2 regions of the Bacillus mexicanus genome follow, and region 1 is predicted to be linked to the other one. Evidence: predicted binding sites of a transcription regulator. Region 1 holds the regulator's gene; the other holds the start of a gene.

Region 1 (10,729 bases):
AAAACGATATACAAAAAGAGCACCATAAAAAAGGCAGGCAAATTGCCTGACAAAAAGCTCGCCCCCAGCACATTAAGCGCGATGGTCCCTGGGATGATCCCCGCAGCCGTCGCCGCAAAATAGGACAGCGCTTTGACATTAGAAAGGCCCGCCGCATAACTGACGAAATCAAAATTGATCGGCAGGATTCTTAAAAGAAAGATATAAAAAAAGCCGTGATCCTCCATTTGCTTCTGAATGGCTTCCAGCTTTTCGTACTGGCCATTCTTTTTCGCGACAAATAGACCTGCTGCAAAAAACGATACAGCAGCAGCGCACATCGATCCGAACAACGTATAAAGCGTACCGAGGAGCGGACCAAACGCAAGGCCGCCCGCTACAGAAATAACAGACACTGGAAATAAAACAAGCGGCCTGACGACGGATATTCCGATAAACATCAGAGGAGCAAAAACCCCAAAAGACAATACCCAAACTCTGATCTCTTTCGGCGATACATTCAAATACCTTTTATTTCCCCAAAAGATTAAACCAACAATAGCCAGCAACGCCAGCCATTTAAGAACGTTTTTTCGTTTCATATCTTCAGTTCCTTCCCCTTTGAACCGCAGCAATTACGGATGGCGGCGGTTTTCGCCATCAAGGCGGATCGGAGCAGCCAAATATAATATCCGTTCCATTAATCTTGCCGCTTTCACCTCTTCCTTTTCTCCTCTTTGTGAATACGTAAAATGATGCTTCAGTTCGTCAGGTGAGAAGTTAGAAGAAAAGAAAGTCGGCAGCTGCTGGGACATTCTGTGCTGAAGCACTGTTCCGATGACTTCATCTCTTACCCAGCTCGTCATTGATTCCGCTCCGAGGTCATCGAGCATCAATACTGGTGTCGTTTTAACCATATTAAGCTTCTCCTCCAATGAATGGTCTTGAAGCGAGTTCTTGAGCTCTCTCACAAATTCGGGCACATAAACGATCATGGAAGAATACTCTTTTTCCGCCAGCTCATTGGCAATCGCAGCGAGCATAAACGTTTTTCCTACTCCGAATTTTCCGTATAAATACAGTCCTTTCCCTTTTCCCGTCTCATTATAGCTTTTCAAAAAATCTGTAACATGCTGGAACATCGCAAGCCTGCTCGGATCATTGATATCAACCTGCTGGAATGTTGCTCCGAGAAGGTCCTTTTGGATATACATGCTTTTCATAAGGGACTTTTGTTTTTTCTGCTGGTCGAGTTTTCGTTTGACCGGACATTCAAAATACTCAATATCAATAGCGCGGCCATTGACAACAAGCTTCGGATGGTAGCCCTCAAGCAGGTTATTGCAATCTTCATCTTCCGAACAATAGGAGCAATTCTTGCTTTGCCCGATATATTCATAGAGCTTATTTAGGCTCTTTTCGATCATTTTTTGGTCAATTATCTCTTCGTTTTCCTTCAAAAATACCTGAACATCTTGATCATTCATGACTTTTTCTTTCATTTGTTCAAGGCGTTTTTGGAAATCCGGCCTGCCGGTTACGCCCTGCAAGGAACGGCCGATTGGTTCCATCTATTGCTTCACCCCGCATCTCTGTCATTAATAGGCAGAGTATTTTTTCAGTTTTTCCATTTCTTCCATCATCTTTTTCTTCTGTTCTTCCAAATCCTTCGGCTGCAGCTTCTGCTGTTTGGATTCTGAATCGGACGCTGTCTCCTTTTCCTTCATCCAGTCAGGAAGCTTTTCTTCGCGGATCACTTTTTTGTTCCGTTTCGAAGGCTGATTTGCTTTTCCTTCAGCCCATTCAAGGTATTGGCGGTTTTCTTCTATTGCAAGTTTCATCGCTTCTCTGACCGTTTTCACCTTTTTGCGCGCCCAATGCGAAGCGATTTTTTGGATATAGTTTTTCGACAACTTCATATCGGTTTTCAGCATGACGTAATAAATTAACACATTTGTAACGCCTGGTTCGAGCTTCTGTTCAAACATAATGTCTTCTATGATTTTCATATCAGCTTTTGACGGCTCTGTTCCGTCGGCAATATCCTGTAAAAGTTTCTTTGGAGAAATCGCTTCAAGCAATGCAATCAGCTTCCCGTCCAGCGAATCCTCTTCGGCCGGCTTTTCGCCTTCACGCAGATGCACCGGCTGTGTTTTTTCCACTAAGTCAGGCAGCTTTCCGTTTCTTTCGATTTGATACCAGTCGCTGGCCGCTTTTCGTAAAGCCTCCGTCGTAATAGCGTCACGCTCATCAATCGCACTCATAACGACATTTTGCATTTGCAAAGGATCTATGCCATACAAATAGGAAAGCTTTTTGATTGTGTCCCGCACTTGCTGGGTCATCGCTTTTCTCGGAATCATCGTCTCAGAAAGTCCCGCTAAAAACAAATCAAAATCAAACACATCTTCGGTTATCGTGTAGGACGAAGCCTCGCCGACAGAGGTATACTCTGTACCTTGCGCAAGCCTTACCGTTTCCTCCATATCAGATGTGAGCTTCCATTCACTCGGCTGCAGCGATTCAAATGCATGATTAAATGGACGAGTAATGTCCTTCGCATCTTCTGCAATGGCCGGGTGCGTGAAAAATTGTTTTAATTGCTGATATTTTGTTTTCCCAACTCTATTGTACAGAAAAACATTCAACATTCCGTCTTCAAAAAAATCATTTGGCCTGAGCGGCGGAAGGAGTTCATATATAAAGAGGCGCTCCTGCCGCTCGGATTCTTTCATATATACTTTTAGCAATCCGATGCCCTCGAGCTTCCCCTGTTCCTGATGGAGCGTTTTTAAGTTGGACTGTGTCATCCCCATCAGCTGTCTATGTGTGGACTCTCCGCCCCACAGACGGTTTTGTTCAAGCTCTCCCCACAATGTCATATAAAGAGAGAATGCAACAGGTCCGATTAAGGGCTGATACAGCTGTGTAATAATTTGTCTGTCTATATCTTGCAGCATCGATCTGCTTTTGACCACATACGGATCTACAGGCAGTACATCTTTCCAATAGTCAGCCATACATTCTCAAACCTTCCGAATTTGTTTCTACCTTTCATTTTACACCGTTTCTCATATCTATCAAATGCCAATTTTGCACATGAGAAAAGAGCTAGAAGAATCCTCTTAGCTCTTTTAACGTTCTTTTTTTATTAAGTCTTTTAATTCGTCGATAAAAACGTTTATATCTTTAAACTGCCGATAAACGGACGCAAACCGTACATATGCGACTTCATCAATCTTTGCCAGCCGGTCCATTACCATTTCTCCGACGAGCTCGCTTTTCACCTCGGAACAGCCTTGATTGCGAAGTTCTTTTTCAATATCAAAGCACACGTCTTCAAGCGTTTTGAGTGACACAGGCCTTTTTTCACATGCTTTTATGAGGCCGCGTAGCATTTTTTCTCTGCTGAATTCTTCGCGCACACCTTCTTTTTTCACGACGATGAGCGGGGTTTCCTCCACTTTTTCAAAGGTCGTAAACCGGTAGTGGCAGGATTCACACTCGCGTCTTCGGCGAATCGATTTTCCATCATCCACAGGCCGGGAATCAAGGACTCGCGTTCCGTTATGCTGGCATGAAGGACATTTCAATAAAATCAGCTCCCAACTATTTCGTTCCCTACAATGTATTTTCGGCAGCCTCCGCCTTTTAACATAAATGTGACAGCATCTGTCGGGAGAGCCGTTGTGTAAAGCTGTATGTACAGCATCAGGTGGTTTGTGAAAATCTCTTTCTTATTTTACAAAAAAAATGAAAAAAGAAAAAGCTGACCGCCTTGTTTCTTTATAAAAATAAAAGGAGCATAAGCTAAAAGCGCGTAATGGCTTTCTAGCTTCAGCTCCCTTTGTGTTCGTGTTTACTATAGTACTTTCGCTTGCGCCTGTTTAATTTGCACAGGCCCCATTCCTCTTGGTATTTCAATGTTTTCTCTTGTATCAGCATGTAATGCCTCTGCAATATGGTCAGCAGCAACATTAGGATCTAAATCTCCACAAGTATAAACATCAATGCTCGCATATCCGTGCTCAGGAAAACTGTGAATTGTTAAGTGTGATTCAGAAATAATCACAACTCCGCTTACGCCCTGCGGTGCAAATTTGTGAAATGCAACCTCGCGCACCTCAGCTCCTGATTTTAGAGCAGCATTTACAAACGTTTTTTCAATAAAATCCATGTCATTCAGCTTATCAAAATCGCATCCCCATAGCTCGGAGATAACGTGACGCCCCATTGTTTCCATAGTCATGGACCCCCCTTAACAAGAATTAAAAAGTGAAATTCCAACAACTGGGCCGGCCATTTACCACGGGGGAAAGTTAGTCCGGAGAGGTCCTAACCCTTTAAGTAATTCCGAAACAGTCTCAAGCAAGAAGTTCACGAAAAATAGTATACTGTGTTTAAGTCTAATTTGCAAGGTGCGTTTTTTCAGAAATAGGCTGTTAAGGGTTTTTTCTGCAAAATGCGTCCATGACCTTATTTTATACAGCAGATGGATATTTCATTCGTGCAGCTACATAACGAATCAGATCAACAACTCTGCATGAATAGCCCCATTCGTTGTCATACCATGCGAGCACCTTTACTTTTCTGTCTTCCATTACCATTGTCGTCAGCCCGTCAATGACCGCTGAATGCGAATTTGTATTATAGTCAGTTGAAACGAGCGGTTCATCTGAATAATCAAGAACACCATACATTGAGGTTTTGGCAGCCCGTTTAAATGCTTCGTTTACCTCTTTTGCCGTTACACCTGTTTTTAGGTCGACAACAAGGTCAACCAATGAGACATTCGGAACAGGGACGCGCAAGGCAAGACCGTGGAGCTTTCCTTCCAGATGCGGCATCACGAGCGATAGCGCTTTTGCAGCTCCTGTTGTCGTCGGAATGATGGATTCCCCGCACGCCCGTGCCCGGCGCAAATCTTTATGCGGATTATCAATATTTTTTTGGTCATTCGTATATGCGTGAACTGTGGTCATCAGCCCGCTTTCAATGCCGAATTCTTCATCCAGCACTTTGACAACAGGCGCAAGGCAGTTTGTCGTACATGACGCATTTGAAATAATGACATGGCGGTCAGCGTCGAACTGTCCCTCATTGACTCCCATCACAATGGTAACGTCTTCATTTTTCCCCGGAGCAGTCAGAATGACTCTTTTCGCGCCTGCTTCTATATGGCCCATTGCTTTATCTTTTGAATTAAACTTTCCTGTAGCTTCGACGACAATGTCAACATCATATTCCCGCCAAGGCAGCTGTTTGGGATCACGGCTGTTTAATAAAAGCACTTTCTTTCCGTTCACAATCAGGCTGCCCTCATCAGCAACAACCTCTTCGTCATACCTGCCGTGAATTGTGTCATACTTTATTAAATGAGCCAGCGTTTCTGCGGAATAACTGGCATTAATGGCCACTATTTGAATTTGATCGTCTAACATCGCTTTTCTAAAAACCATTCTCCCAATTCTTCCAAACCCATTGATCGCTATTTTTACCATCATGTTGGACACCCCTTATCAATATGTCATTCTAATTTGCTTTTATACGAAATTAGTATAACACATTAGAGAAAAATCGCCAGTACATATTGAAAAAAATCTCCGATTCTAACGCTAACTTTATGAGACATCATCGTTTTTTGGCACAGTTATTAGGCGCAAAAAAACAAAAAGCAGCCAGCGCTCTGCACTGACTGCCCTTTTTTACAATTCCTGTTTCAGCTTATCATTAAGTACGCTTTCTTCTAACACAGAAAATGTATCTCCGTACACTCTGTTAATATGATTCGCTCCCCAATCACACAGCATATTTAAAATCCCTTCTAAGCTGCGGCCGTATTCACTGAGTTCGTATTCCACTTTGGGAGGAACCTGATTGTACACAATCCGGTTAATGACACCGTCCGCTTCCAGCTCACGCAGCTGCTGGGTCAGCATTTTTTGTGTGATATTAGGCATCAGGCGCTTTAATTCACTCGTGCGTTTCTTCCCATGGGTCAGATGGCATAAAATGACGCATTTCCATTTCCCGCCGATCACTTCAAGAGTCGCTTCAACAGAAATGTTATATTTTTTCTTTTCCATACAGTCCATTCTCCTTACAGGCACTAAAAAGTGGCTATAGCACTTTCAAGTACGTACTTTTCTTTTTTAATGATATCTTTCATAATCACATTTGCCGGCTGATTTGAATCTGCTCTTTTATTTATATAGCTTACTCGGCAGAATTTCAATCATACAACACATCACAAAGGAGGGAACATGATGACTTCAGCCAATAAAAGCAGCCTTCCTGCACTTCTGGCACTGGCTATAAGTGCATTCGCTATAGGGACAACCGAATTTATCAGCGTCGGCCTTTTGCCGTTAATTTCTGATGATCTGGACATTCCTGTTACAACAGCAGGTTTGACTGTTTCCCTTTATGCGCTTGGCGTTACAGTCGGAGCGCCTATCTTAACTTCATTGACCTCAAGCATGTCACGTAAGACACTATTGCTGTGGATCATGTTGATTTTTATTGTTGGGAATACGATGGCTGCTACTGCCACAAGCATCGGGATTTTATTAGCAGCACGTGTGATATCCGCTTTTTCACACGGTATATTTATGTCGATCGGTTCAACGATCGCAGCGGATATTGTCCCTGAGAATAAACGAGCAAGCGCGATTTCGATTATGTTTACAGGGCTTACCGTGGCAACTGTAACCGGAGTTCCTTTCGGCACGTTTATCGGCCAGCAGCTCGGCTGGCGTTTTGCCTTTATGGTCATTATCGCTGTCGGAATCATTGCTTTCATTGCAAATGGCATTCTTGTCCCGTCGAATTTACGAAAAGGGACGAAAACGACAATGCGGGATCAATTGAAGCTTGTGACAAACAGCCGGTTATTGCTTTTATTTGTCATTACAGCGCTTGGGTATGGAGGAACATTCGTTGTATTTACGTATTTGTCTCCCCTGCTTCAGGAAGTAACAGGCTTCAAATCCGGCACTGTAGCAGTGATCCTGCTCGGATACGGAATTGCCATCGCAATCGGCAATATGATTGGCGGAAAGCTGTCAAACCGAAATCCGATTGCCGCTTTATTCTATATGTTTATCGTACAGGCAATTGTTCTGTTTGTACTCACATTTACGGCTCCCTATCAAACAGCAGGCCTTATCACCATTCTCTTTATGGGTTTGTTAGCCTTTATGAACGTGCCCGGCCTTCAGGTGTATGTCGTCATGCTGGCTGAGCGTTTTGTTCCGAGTGCTGTTGATATCGCATCTGCGATGAATATCGCGGCCTTTAATGCAGGAATTGCGCTCGGCTCATATCTTGGAGGTGTGATCACCGATTCAATCGGACTGATTCATACTGCTTGGATAGGCGGGTTAATGGTAGTCGCTGCAGTCATCTTGACGGGCTGGAGCCGCTTGATGGAAAAACAGGATCAACAGGCATCCTGACAATTTTAAATGTAAAGGAGAAAATAAATATGACAACACATTTACAAGCAACAGCAACTCTTCATAACGGGGTAAACATGCCACGGTTCGGCCTTGGCGTCTTCCAAGTGGAAGAAGGATCTGAATTGGTAAACGCAGTTAAAGCTGCTATTGTTCACGGATACCGCAGTATTGATACTGCCGCTATTTACGGAAATGAAGCTGGAGTCGGAGAAGGACTACGGAAAGGCATTGAAGAAGCAGGGATCTCAAGAGAGCACCTGTTTATTACATCAAAAGTATGGAATGCTGATTTAGGCTACGAGGAAACAATTGCTGCATTTGAAACAAGCCTGTCAAAACTCGGTTTGGAGTATTTAGATCTCTACCTTATCCACTGGCCTGTAGAAGGAAAATATAAAGAAGCCTGGAGAGCCCTTGAAGCACTGTATAAGGAAGGCCGTATTAAAGCGATCGGCGTGAGCAACTTCCAAATCCATCATCTTGAAGACTTGATGACAGCTGCTGAAATCAAACCTATGATCAACCAAGTTGAACTTCACCCCCGTCTTACACAAAAAGAGCTGATGGCATATTGCAAAAAACAAGGCATCCAAATGGAAGCTTGGTCACCTTTAATGCAGGGACAGCTGCTGGATCACCCTGTATTGACAGACATTGCGCAAACCTATAACAAATCTGTCGCGCAAATTATTTTGCGTTGGGATCTGCAGCATGGCATCATTACGATCCCTAAATCAACGAAGGAACATCGCATTAAAGAAAACGCGAGCGTATTTGACTTTGAGCTAACACAGGATGACATGAACCGAATCGATGCCCTGAATGAAAACCTGCGCGTCGGTCCTGATCCGGACAACTTTGATTTTTAATGAGAAAACACCGTTCGCTACGAACGGTGTTTTTGTCTTATGCCCAGCGGCTGATGATGTCATCAAGCTGCTGTTTAGTCTCTTCAAGCGTGCCGCTGTTGTCGATGACTTGATCTGCTCTTGCTGTTTTTTCCTCTAAAGGCAGTTGAGAGCGGATACGGCTGAGCGCGTCTTCTTCCGTCAGCTGATTGCGCTTCATCAGACGCTCCAGCTGAAGCTCCTTTGTCACACTGACCACAATAATTTTATCAACTAAAGATTCTAATTTACTTTCGAACAGAAGCGGGATATCCAGTACAACAAACGCCTCCTGATTCGCAATCGCTTCATCACGGCGCTTCAGCATTTCCCGCCTGACTGCGGGGTGAACAATGGCATTTAAAGCAAGTCGCTTTTGTTCATTTGTAAATACCAGTGCACCGAGCTTTTTTCGATCTATATCGCCATTGGGGAGCAGAATGTCTTGACCGAATTCGTCAATGATTTGCTGGTAGGCCGGCATCCCTTTTTCTACCGCTTGTTTGGCAATGATATCTGCATCGATAACGATTATTCTTTTTTCAATCAGCATATTGGCGACCGTGCTTTTGCCGCTCGCTATTCCACCCGTTAAACCAATGACCAAGGTCAAGAGATTCACTCCTTTTTACAATTTCCAGAGCCCGATCGTGATCAGCAAAATCCCCGGCAAAAACGCCATTTTATCAATCCATTTCCATTTTGACAGAATATGTCCGGCATTGATTCCGATCGATACAAACAGAGAGCTCATGATGGCCACGGAGATACTCATCACAATTGGTGAAAAACCGAGAATGGCTGCGCCTATCCCTGCTCCAAAGGCATCAATTGATAAGGCAACCCCCAATAACAATGCCTCAACTCCATTGATCACACCCGATTTGTCGATATCAGCACACATCGGTTTTCTTAAAATATGAATCACAATTCCTAATGACCGAACCTCTAAATTAAGCAGCGTTTTTTCATGCAATAAGTATTCTTTGTCTTTTTCCGGTTTGAAAAATTGATACAAAACCCACGCTCCAATTCCGACCAATATCAAACCGCCAAGCTTCTCTGTCACATATACAGGAAAAAACTTTGTCAGAAAGCTTCCGATCAGCATGGATATAAACATGACAACACCGGAACAGCAGGCGATAATCACAATCGCTTTAAACGGTATTTTCATTTTTCTCAATCCGTACGTAAATCCGACTGAAAAACTGTCCAAGCTGACAGCCAACGCCAGCAGCAGTATAGAAACCATTTGCATACCCGTTTCTTCCTTTCTGTTGGTGCTCTTATATAGACAAAAAATGCCCGGGATTCATCACCATCATATATATGGCAAAGTGAAAAATCCGTGTTTCGAAAAAGGCATCCTCTATTACAGAGTTATTGATATATGCACCGACAGCTTGGACAATGAAGCTTTAAGCTATTTTTTATGCTGGCACTTCGCACAAAAATGCGTGCCCCTGCCTCCGACGACGATTTTTGAAATCATCGTTCCGCAATTTTTGCACGGCTCGTCTTTTTTTCCGTATACAAAATGCTGCAGCTGGAACATGCCGATTTCCCCTTGGGAGTTGATATACGAGCGGACTGTGCTGCCGCCCGCGTCAATCGCTTCCTGAAGGGTATTTTTGATTTCAGCGTGAAGTGTTTTGATTGTTTTGTCTGATAATTGATTTGCTTTCGTCTCAGGATGGACACCTGCTCTGAAAAGAGCCTCGTCGACATAAATATTTCCGAGCCCGACAACTGTTTTTTGATCGAGCAGAGCGGTTTTGACAGCACGGTTTGTTTTGGCAAGCCGTTCTTTTAAATATGCACTCGTAAATTCTTCAGCGTCAGGCTCCGGCCCTAACTGAGAAAGCGGGAGCGCATCCGCCTCCTCTCCCGGTTTAAATAAGTGCATGGTTCCAAATTTCCGCACATCCCTGTAACGAAGCTGGGTTTCATCTGTCATTGTAAATATGACATGCACGTGTTTATCGTCTGGCTCCCCTGCTTGATGAAGCCCGTATTTCCCCTCCATTCGCAGGTGGGAAACCATCACATAATGATCTAAATGAAACAGCAGAAACTTTCCCCGTCTTCCGATAGACTGTATTGTTTCTCCTGCTATTTTTCGCGCAAATTCCTCCGGTTCGGCAGGCCGTTTAATAATATTCGGCCATCTGATCTCTACCGATTTGATTGTTTTTCCCTTTACAAGCCCGGTCAGAGTGCGCCGGACTGTTTCAACCTCTGGTAATTCCGGCACATCCATCACTTCCTATCTCTGTTTATTTCGCATCATACCAAGATGGGCCTGAGGCAAAGTCCACTTTTAACGGCACATCTAATGCCAGCGCATGCTCCATCACTTCAGGAACAAGCTTTTCTAGAATTTCAATTTCTTCCTTCGGC
Region 2 (10,729 bases), 810 kb from region 1:
CGAGAATATCCGGCAAGGATTAATATAAATTCATGCTGTTTGTCTTCCATATGCTTTACAAGTGTGTCGATTGCTTCTTTTCCAAAGTCTTTTTCGCCGCCTCTTGCCAGTGAATAAGCTTCGTCTATAAACAAAATGCCTCCTAATGACTTTTTGATTAAATCTCTCGTCTTTTGGGCGGTGTGGCCAATATATTCTCCGACCAGATCAGCCCGCTCCGCTTCTATTAAGTGGCCTTTTGATAAAACATTCATTTCAAAGAACAGCCTGCCAATCAGCCGTGCGACGGTCGTTTTGCCTGTTCCCGGGTTACCTTTGAACATCATGTGCAGCGCTTGCTTCCCCACCTTCAGGCCTTGCTCCGCACGTTTTTGGTTCACAAAAATCCAGGCATATATTTCCTTGATATTGCGTTTCATTTCCTCCATCCCAACCAGTATGCTCATCTCTTTTTCGATTTCCTTCAAAATACCATGCTTCGCCTCATTTTTTTGCAATGCGGCTTGATATTCCGCCTCTGCTTCCGCATTCGTCAGCACTTGCTTTTGCCCGTTAAGAATAATGTTGATCTGTCCGTTATTTTTATATGTTACAGCGCGCTCCAACATTTTCACCTCTCTGTTCTCTCTATAAGATATTCAAGCGGATGCCGTTTGTGACAAACGCCTATCATTTGTCGAAGCAATTGCTTTTTTCGGGAATAATAAGGAATCCTGCGCTTTCCCGAGAAATACTTTATTTCTTATTGTATTCACGGACATCGGGTGGACAAACCAAGAGATTTTGTTTTTATTAATTTTGTAAGGAAGACAGGAGCTACGGAGATGTTAATATGCTTTTGACATATCAACATCCTACTCACGATTTCTATCATTCCTTGACAGTCAAAACAGCTCTGCTATCGAGACCTCACCCCAAGCGATACCCTTTGTTCATACCGTAGCCTGTTTTGCACGATGCTTTCAGTTTTAAACAGAAAGCAAACCAAAATACGCCCTTCTTTATTTTTTCTTCTATTAACAAAGAGGTGTCTTCACAAGGTTCATTTACGTTCCACGCGCTGACATAAAACCGAAAAGCGGATGAATAAAGATGAACCTGTCATACTCACAAACAAATGACCTATTCCTATAAAATGAAATGAAATGTCGCTACATGTTGAATTGTGCGCTTTCCCGAGAAATAATTTCCGCATATAAAAGGGTTATTTCCTCATGAATGATAATCGTACAAGCAGGCGCTGTGTCTTTTCATATTCTGTAATGAGGTGATAAAGAATGGTTAAGATTTTTATTGATCCTGGCCATGGCGGGTCTGATCCAGGCGCAATAGGAAATGGCCTTCAAGAAAAAACGTTAACCCTGCAAATCGCTTTCGCATTACGGACAATATTGTTAAATGAGTATACAAACATATCGTTGATGCTGAGCCGGACAAGCGACCGATATGTCAGCTTAAGTGCTCGGACAAACGCTGCAAATATATGGAGAGCAGATTTCTTTTTATCTATTCATGTTAACTCTGGAGGCGGTACAGGTTTTGAAAGCTACATTTATCCAAATGTGGGATCACCGACAACGACTTTTCAATCGACAATTCACTCTAATGTGATACGGGCTGTCAACTTAACCGACCGCGGCAGAAAAAGAGCCAACTTGCATGTTCTTAGGGAATCAGCAATGCCTGCGCTATTGACTGAAAATGGATTCATTGATAACTTCACGGATGCAAATAAACTGAAAATGAGCCGTTTTATTCAAAGCTTAGCGAGAGGCCATGCAAATGGGCTTGAGCGAGCCTTTAATCTTAAAAAAGCATTTAGATCTAGTTTCGCAATTAACGAATGGGGGCTCACTCGCGGGCAGAACAAAAGCTAAAGGCTTTTGATATGATTGTCCTTTTAATTGGCGCATTTTCATCCAAAACAATGCAGACACTTTTGCTGCCAAAGCCAGAAATACAGCCTTTAACGTTATTGCCGCTCTAGAATCATCATCAAGACGCGGACAAGCGTCTTATAAAAAAACCGGCTCCTCATTACGAGAAACCGGTTTTTTTATTAGAGAATATCTACAACAAATTGTGACCATGTTTCCAGACGGTTATAGATGTCGTCCCGTTTTAATTCAGAGACTTTCATCCATTTTCCCGCAATTTGCTCTTTCTCTTTGACTTCCACTTGTGAACCAGACTTTAATTGAAGCGCAGACAGAATACCGATATGCACTTTGCCGACACTGTTCCCATCATCATTGATGAGCCCCAGAGTGACAATCGCCTGTTTATCCTCTTCGTTGATTTGCAGTTCTTCGTCAAGCTCACGGTCTGTGTTCAGCTTTAAGACTTCAGCAAATGAGGCTGTCCCTTTAATCGAATTCATATGACCTCCAAAACCGAGAGAAAGCTTGTTATGAAGACGTGCTTCTCCTCCGCCGGCCAGCCGCTCATAAAGGAATACTTCATCTTCGCGCTTAATGATGACATAAGGAATCGGCTGCTTGAAATGCGGATCTTCTTCCGCATCTCCCCTTCTCATTACACGATAGCCAGCTTCGATCTGAGCCATGATTTCTGCTACTCTGCTGTCTTCACTGTTCACTCCCTGGAAGGTTAAGCTTTCTTTCTTAAACACATCATCGCGCGGGGCGACCAAAATCATTTCGTCCATTTTTCCCATGGTTGCTGCGTCCTCCTCATCTGAATCTCCAAGCCGAAAAGAGCAGATATTAAATCTGCTCTTTTTCATCTTCAAAATAAAAGTCATCGTCTTTAAGCGGCTCTACTGTCGCCTTTTTGTAGCCGTTCCCCTTCATAGAGAAGAAGTCATGTGATTTTGTTTTTGTATTTAATCCATTTAAAACGATTGGATTAATTTCTTCCTCTTCAAAGTATGGATCAAATCCTAGGTTCATCAACGCTTTATTGGCATTATAGCGAATGAATTTCTTTACATCGTGTGAGAGCCCGACTTGATCATACAAGTCTTCTGTATACTCAAGCTCATTTTCATATAATTCATTCAGAAGATCGATCGCAAATTCGCGAAGCTCCGCTTTTTTCTCATCTGTCTGCTTATTATAGATTTCCTGAGCAAGCAGCCCTACATAAACGCCGTGAATCGCTTCATCACGAAGAATCAGGTTGATGATTTCACCGCTTTGCATCAACTTCCCTTGGCCATAGAAGTATAACGGATAATAGAAACCGCTGTAGAAGAGGAAGCTTTCCAGATAGACGGAAGCGACCATCGCTTTGAATAGTGAAATCTCGTCATCTTTTTGAATAGCTTGGTAAAAGCCGACGATGACTTGCGCTTTTTTCTGCAAATATTTATTTTGTTTCACCCATTCAAAGACTTCATTAATCGTTTCAGTCGGCGCCAGAGTCATGAAAATATTAGAGTATGACTTCGCATGGACAGCGTTCTCCATCATCGCCATAAAGTTCAGCACCGCTTTCCGCTGGTGGCCGTCTACGTGTTCAGCCACGATCGGCATTCCCGTATTCCCCTGCTCTGTATCAAGAAGAGTAAGCCCGGCGAGTACCTTCATATAAGTGTCCTGTTCATTTTTCCCAAGATACTTCCATGTGAGGAGATCGCCGTTTAAAGCAATCTCTTCCGGAAGCCAGAACTGTTTCACGTTTTGGTTATAGAACATTTGGGTAAAATCGTCTTCATGCTTTGACCAGTTTGCTGCATCATAAATTTTTGTCACTATAAACTCTCCTTTAATCAAACAACACAAGAAAGGCAGCTGTCTTGCCCAGTATCTTTTGTTCTCGCATAGTAAATGGTTTTAATTCCTCTGTGATGTGCATACAGATCGATTCGGTTTAAATCACGAGTCGTCATTGTATCTTTTAAGAACAATGTGAAGCTGATTCCCTGATCAATGTGCTGCTGGATAGTCGCGATCATATCTACAACCTTGAACATGTCCATATCGTAGGCTTCTTTATAGAAGAACCAGTTATTAGATGCAAGCCCAGGCATTGGGTAGTACGTTTTTGAGTTGCCGTATGTTCTTTCTTCAATCCGTTCCATAATCGGCATGACAGATGCTGTGCTTGATTGAACATATGAAATAGAGCCTGTCGGCGCAATGCATAATCTGTAGCTGTGATACATGCCGTGTTCAGCAACAAATGCTTTTAGCTTTTCCCAGTCCTCTTTGGTCGGGATATGCATACCTTCAAACAGGTTCGCGATTTTTTCATATTTCGGTGAGAAATCAGTTGAAACGTATTTGTCGAAGTATTCACCTGTCGCATAAGTTGATCCTTCATATTGATCAAACGTTTCGCCTTTTTCTTTTGCGATTTCCGCAGAACGCTGGATGGAGTAGAAATTCACCATCATAAAGAACGTGTTTGCAAAGTCGCGAGCTTCCGGGCTTTCATACGCAATGCCGTTTTGCGCCAGGTAGCCGTGAAGGTTCATAGCGCCGAGACCGATTGATTTCATCGCTTTGTTTGCTCGTCTAACAGCAGGCGCATTGCGAATATCAGTCGTTTCAGACACGTGTGTTAAAGAGTCTGTTGCGAGCTTAACTGTCTTTTCGATTGATTTCTGCTCCATGACATTGAGAATGTTAAGCGAGCCCAGATTACAGGAAATATCCAAACCGATTTCATCTTCATCATCGTAGTCTGTGTATGCAGAAACCTGAGAAGCCTGTAGCACTTCAGAGCAGAGGTTAGAAAATTTCACCTTCGAAATATGGTTATTCGCATGCACTTTATTCACATTATCTTGGAACATGATGTATGGATAGCCTGATTCAGAACGGAGCATCGCCAGTTTTTCAAGCAATTTCCGCGGATTGATTTTTTCTTTTTTCACCCGAGGATTGTCGACAAACTTGTCGTACATTTCGTTCATGTCCATTTCATCCATGTGCTGGCCGTACTCTTTATAAATCGTGTGCGGATAAAATACGTAAGCCGCTTTGTCCTCACGTGCAAGCTCAACGAACTTATCCGGAATAACAACCCCGATTGAAAGCGTTTTGACACGTACATCTTCATCCGCTGAAATCTTTTTCGTATCAAGAAAATCATTGATATCGCGGTGGAAAATGTTTAAGTACGCCGCACCGGATCCTTGTCTTTGGCCCATTTGGTCAGCATAACGGAACGCATTATCGAGAAGCTTCATAACGCCTACAACGCCTTTTGTGGCATTTTCAACATCTTTGATAGCTTCACCTTTCGCACGAAGCTTGGACAGGTTAAGAGAAACCCCGCCGCCCAGTTTAGAAAGCTGCATGGAAATATCGATCGCCCGTGAAATGTCGTTTAATGAATCATTAACTTCAAGCAAGAAGCAGCTCACCAGTTCACCGCGGCGTTTTCTGCCGGCATTTAAAAATGTCGGTGTGCTCGGCTGATATTCCTGGTTGATCATCAAGTTCACATATTCTTTTGCTTTCTCAGTGTCGCCGTTTGCGAAGAATAGGGCAACAATGGAGATTCTGTCCTCATAACGCTCAAGGATTTTTGTCTTGTCATTCGTCTTCAAAGCATAGTCATTATAAAATTTAAACGCACTCATGAAGGAAGGAAAACGGAACTTCTTAGCGTAAGCTGTCTTAAATACTTCTTTAATATCTTCAAAAGAATAAAGGCTTAAGAATTCCTCTTCATAGTATTGGTTTTCAATCAAATAATCCAGCTTCTCTTTTAAATCGTGAAAGAAAACCGTGTTTTGATTGATATAGTCTACAAAATAGCTATGTACAGCTTCCTTATCCTTATCAAACTGGAATTTTCCATCTTTTTGGATCATGATTTCGTTATTTAACTGGATCCATTTTGGCACTTGATTTTGTGACAACTCTTTCTACCTCCTGAGTAAACAATTCAACGTCTTTAGATGTGCCGCTGAGTTCAAATTTGTGCAAGATCGGCACCTGATATTGTCTTGAAATGGTATCGGCGCTTTTTGCAAAGTAATCGCCCCATACTTTATTGCCGCTCGCAGCGACTCCTAACAAAAGGTGGGCGTATTTTTCGAGAAAGGTTTGTGTTGATGCCGGTACCTGACCGAAGTTTGTCGTGTAGGTGACCAAAACAAACGGAGTGTCTAGGTGGTCAATATCATCCACCTTGCGTATCTGCTGAAAGCCTATTTTATTCACAAACCGCTGGACATTCCCTGTCTTCGAATCAAATATGATTTGTACCACGTTTTATCACGACCTATCAAAAAATATGAATCTCTCATTATTAACACTATATATAGTATACTACCCTCTAGCAAAAACACAATATATAGATTTGTTTTTATGAAAAATTCATATTTTGATCATATCAAGCCAATAGGCACCCTCATTAGGGCCCAAAAAAGAGAGCAGAACGAGAATCATCTCTCGTCCTACTCGGAGTGTCGTGTTTAAGCCGATGTATATCATAACATGAAAAAAAACTGCTTAGTAGTCTAGATTTTTTTTTCTTAAACGATCACAGCGATTTTCACTCTCAACTGTTTCTTCTATTTCAACATCCGCCCCGATCTCTTCTAAAACCGCCTTTAAGGCGCTGATAATGGAGGCTTCTCTGATTAATTCTTTTCCATTCACAATAATACTTGTTCCGTATTCATAGCAAGAATCATCTTCGCAAGTTTCTTCCCAATGATTCACAATCACTTTATGCTTCATTTTTTCACCCTCTGTTTGATCTGTGTCTATATTTAGTTTAGCGGGTAGCATCCGCTTTGTAAATTCGGACGCTTGTGAATTTTATTCAAGCTCCATATCCAGATCCGTATATTCTTTTTTCAGCTTTACCTCATTGCGGGACTCATGATACTCATAAATTTTGATATAGCCGTCCTCCACAACCCCAAAATGATTATGTTCCAGCGGAAACGTGGTTGGCCGAGGCTCTTCATAACCTGAATTACCGCTATCTGTTTCAATAATAGTATCTTGATTCCCGCACGCACCGAACAGTAAAAAAACAGCTATCCACACAAGGGCTATTCTAATTCGCCTCAGTTCTGCTTCACTTTCAAACAAGGTCGCTTCACTCCCACAATCGGATTTTTATATGATATTCGATTCAGTCTTACATATGTTTGCCGCATAAAAAAAGACCGTGCCTCAGCATGGTCACTTTTCAAAAAACGGGTTCGATCTAAAAATGGCTGCCGAGGTCCCCCGACAGCCTCTCCATGCCTTGGCATGGAACTTTTTGGTCTATTCAAGTTCAAGCTGAACGTTCTTTTGCGGCGCAAACGTCGAGATCGCATGTTTATATATAAGCTGCTGCTTCCCTTCCGTTTCCAGCAATACGGTAAAATTATCAAAGCCTTTCACCTGACCGCGCAGCTGAAAGCCATTCAGCAAAAAAACAGTGACATACGTATTTTCTTTTCGGATTTGATTCAAAAACTGATCCTGAATATTAATCGGTTTCATGTTTCGTCCTCCTTGTTTCTCTATATCATACAGTTTCGATTAAAGTTCGAGGTTTCCTGCTATATGTGTGAAAATTTCCTTTTTTTTCAGCTCCATATCAACGGGCGGTGTCATATCAAACCAATCAACCTGCATTTTATTGCGGAACCATGTCAGCTGGCGTTTCGCATATCGTCTTGAGTTCTGCTTTAGCTGATCGACGGCATCAGAAAGCGTCACAAAACCGTCAAAGTATGCATAGAGCTCCTTATACCCGATCGCCTGTATTGACTGACAGTCTCTCACGTTCTGATCATAGAGGCGTTTCACTTCTGAAAGAAGACCTTCCTCCATCATCATGTCGACACGCTTATTAATCCTTGTGTAAAGCGTGTCTCTATCCATTGTCAGCCCGATTAACACTGCGTTATAGAGAAGTTCTCGCTTTTGCTCCTTCAAATGCTGAGACATTGTTTTTCCAGACGTATGTAAAATTTCCAGCGCACGAATGACTCTTCTTATATTATTGGGATGTATCGCAGCTGCCGCCTCGGGATCTGCTGCGGCAAGCTTGGCATGAAGGAATTCAGCGCCTTCCCGCTCCGCAGCCATTTGCATACTTTCTCGAAACGCAGGATCGTTCGCCTCTTCTGTAAATGTATAATCGTAAAGCACAGATTGTATATAGAGACCCGTGCCGCCGACAATCATCGGGAGCTTTCCTTTTTTGGCGATCTCGCTGATTTTATTTCTCACTAAACTTTGATAATCGGCAGTGGAGAAGGAATCTTTAGGATCTAAAATGTCAATCAGATGATGGGGTATTCCTTCCATCTCCTGTTCAGTGATTTTAGCTGTTCCAATGTCCATCCCTTTATATACCTGCATCGAATCTCCGCTAATAATTTCCGCGTTCAAGGATTTAGCCAGCTGAATACTTAAATTTGTTTTCCCCACTGCCGTCGGTCCGACTAAAATGACAACGGGCTGCTTCGTATTATTCAATATGTATCACTCTCTTTTAAAAATCTCCCCCCATTATAGCATTCATCATGGTCAACCACCTATCCATTTTGCCCTTTTTTTACACCGGTAAACATCTTCTACCACCCGAGCGGCTCATTGCCGACAATTTCTCTCGTCTTTCCTATCAAGACATGCTGATGTGTTTGTTTTTCATCATCTTTCGGATCATACACCACACCTCCGAACTGGATCTCAATCGGTTCATTATAGGCCAGGTATGTCGTTTCTTCGATTTCATGATAGTGGGTGCCGTCTGCTAAGGGAATCGCAGGCCCAGAGATTCCATAATACCGGTGAAAATGACCATTTTCAAAAGACGTAATTCCTGCAAAATAATGTGTATGCTTATCTGTATTTGATCCATTAGCAGGCTGAGTGAACCCTTCAATGCAATGACGATGCCCGTGTTCTCTCGTTGTTTTGATATGATAAGCATGTGCGTGAGGCGGTGATTTTGACCAGTCAGACTGATACAGGCCCAATGTGTCCACACCCTTCTTTCCTCGATTCGCCCAATCAAATTCGGGCAGCCTGAATACACTGCATCATCAACACTTTATTACAGGAGGAAAGAAAACATGAATGAGTTAGAGAATTTTAATCCTGAAGATACAAGAATTTTCGGAAGACCTTTTGGGTTTGGAAGACCTTTTGGATTTGGGAGACCTTTCGGATTTGGAAGACCTGGGTTTGGTTATGGTTTTGGCCGCCCATTCGGATTTTACGGAGGACCGTTTATCGGCGGCCTTGCGGGCGGGCTTTTAGGAAGCGCCCTATTTAACCCTTATATGTATGGCGGATATGGATATTACCCCTATGCTCCGTTTCCGTATTACTATTAAGTGCAAAAGACCTCTTCAAAAGGGGTCTTTTTTAAGTGTGTGAAAATGAATCTCTTGACTCATACATATACATACACTAATATTTTTCTAGCTGAAGTTCTTTTCTAAAAAAAATACAGTGAGGAGAATTTGTGATGTTGCTAGGATATATATTCCTCACGATTGCCATATGTTCAGAAACGTTAGGAGCAGCCATGCTAAAAATGTCTGACGGTTTCAAAAAGTGGAAGCCAGGCGCTTTAGTCGTGATTGGCTATTCCCTCTCCTTTTATATGCTATCGCTAACCTTAAAGTATATCCCCCTCAGCCTCTCGTACGCGACCTGGAGCGGTGTGGGTACAGTGCTGGCAGCAGTGATCGGTGTGAAGTGGTTTAAGGAAGAACTGAATGCCAAAGGGCTTATCGGGATTCTTTTATTATTATCAGGGGTCGTATTACTTAACTGGCAGTAAAGGAGTGAAGATGATGAAAGGATTGTTTTATTTGGCGCTCGCCATTGGATCGGAAGTTTTCGGGAGTACGATGCTGAAGCTTTCAGAAGGATTTACACAAGCTTGGCCCATCGCCGGCGTCATTGCCGGATTTCTTTCTGCTTTTACTTTTCTAAGCCTGGCCTTAAAAACAATTAACTTATCAAGCGCATATGCGACATGGTCGGGTATTGGAACGGCACTTACAGCCATTGTCGGGTTTTTGCTTTTTGGCGAAACCATCAGGTTAAAGGAAGCATCCGGTCTCGCGCTTATCATTGCAGGTGTGATCGTGTTAAATCTGTCGAAAGCCCGCACAAAAAGATCAAAAACAGACGGTCTGTGAGTAACCGTCTGTTTTATTATTCGCCAGCACGTTTTACGGAAGCTTCAAGCTGCAGGTCGACATTTCCTTGAATGGCACGTGAAATCATGCATGACGACTCCGCTTTTTCACAAAGCTTGTGCGCCAATGCGACATCTTCTTGTGAGGCATCGTATTTGAGCACGACGGAAGGACGGTGAATGATCTTTTTGTATGTAAAAACTCCTTTTGTGACGTCAACAATACCTTCCGACTCCATTTGCAGGTTTTTCTTTTCCAGCCCGCTTCTTTCCATCATTGCAGCAAGTGTAATAATGTAACAGGTCGCCGCCGCCCCGAGAAGCATTTCATCTGGGTTGGTCCCCTCTCCCGGTCCATCCATTTCTTTAGGGATGGAAATGGATGTGGCTAAGTTTCCGCTTTCGATCGTACCGACGTCATTGCGGTTGCCCGGCCAGTCCGCTTTTAAATAAAAATGATGATCTGCCATCGTATGTCTTGCCTCCTTTTATAATCCTATTTCAGTCTACTGGTCTCCACTTATTTTGTCTTCTGATCTGCTTGTTACGAATACTCTCTTTCAAGGACAGTTTTGATTGCACGCACATAATCATAAAATTCCCTATTTTTTGTGTATTTCCTATTTTTATAATAAAAATCATC

Evidence for each region. Region 1 encodes NrdR, which represses ribonucleotide reductase genes. Its sites were predicted from a motif close to AACACNATATATNGTGTT; they were not measured.
Region 2: nrdI (class Ib ribonucleoside-diphosphate reductase assembly flavoprotein NrdI) is a predicted target of NrdR. The motif match lies at 6,231-6,248, and genes of this name have one in related genera.

What each region holds. Positions count from the first base shown of each region.
Region 1 is NZ_JBCEYV010000001.1:146,207-156,935, reverse strand. It holds gene AAGG74_RS00895 (TVP38/TMEM64 family protein) at 1-581, opposite strand, end outside; gene dnaI (primosomal protein DnaI) at 615-1,550, opposite strand; gene dnaB (replicative helicase loading/DNA remodeling protein DnaB) at 1,578-2,999, opposite strand; gene nrdR (transcriptional regulator NrdR) at 3,114-3,572, opposite strand; gene speD (adenosylmethionine decarboxylase) at 3,842-4,222, opposite strand; gene AAGG74_RS00870 (glyceraldehyde-3-phosphate dehydrogenase) at 4,461-5,483, opposite strand; gene AAGG74_RS00865 (winged helix-turn-helix transcriptional regulator) at 5,685-6,065, opposite strand; gene AAGG74_RS00860 (MFS transporter) at 6,246-7,436, shown strand; gene ytbE (aldo/keto reductase YtbE) at 7,466-8,308, shown strand; gene coaE (dephospho-CoA kinase) at 8,346-8,939, opposite strand; gene ytaF (sporulation membrane protein YtaF) at 8,955-9,632, opposite strand; gene mutM (DNA-formamidopyrimidine glycosylase) at 9,753-10,583, opposite strand; gene polA (DNA polymerase I) at 10,606-10,729, opposite strand, start outside.
Region 2 is NZ_JBCEYV010000001.1:952,677-963,405, forward strand. It holds gene spoVK (stage V sporulation protein K) at 1-608, opposite strand, end outside; partial or broken gene AAGG74_RS05090 (N-acetylmuramoyl-L-alanine amidase) at 1,278-1,992, shown strand; gene AAGG74_RS05095 (hypothetical protein) at 2,060-2,677, opposite strand; gene nrdF (class 1b ribonucleoside-diphosphate reductase subunit beta) at 2,727-3,716, opposite strand; gene nrdE (class 1b ribonucleoside-diphosphate reductase subunit alpha) at 3,734-5,836, opposite strand; gene nrdI (class Ib ribonucleoside-diphosphate reductase assembly flavoprotein NrdI) at 5,796-6,188, opposite strand; gene AAGG74_RS05115 (DUF936 domain-containing protein) at 6,432-6,662, opposite strand; gene AAGG74_RS05120 (YmzC family protein) at 6,744-7,022, opposite strand; gene hfq (RNA chaperone Hfq) at 7,203-7,424, opposite strand; gene miaA (tRNA (adenosine(37)-N6)-dimethylallyltransferase MiaA) at 7,464-8,408, opposite strand; gene AAGG74_RS05135 (YmaF family protein) at 8,507-8,920, opposite strand; gene AAGG74_RS05140 (hypothetical protein) at 9,008-9,271, shown strand; gene erbA (SMR family multidrug efflux transporter EbrA) at 9,406-9,723, shown strand; partial or broken gene erbB (SMR family multidrug efflux transporter EbrB) at 9,737-10,091, shown strand; gene AAGG74_RS05155 (OsmC family protein) at 10,104-10,556, opposite strand; gene AAGG74_RS05160 (poly-gamma-glutamate hydrolase family protein) at 10,631-10,729, opposite strand, start outside.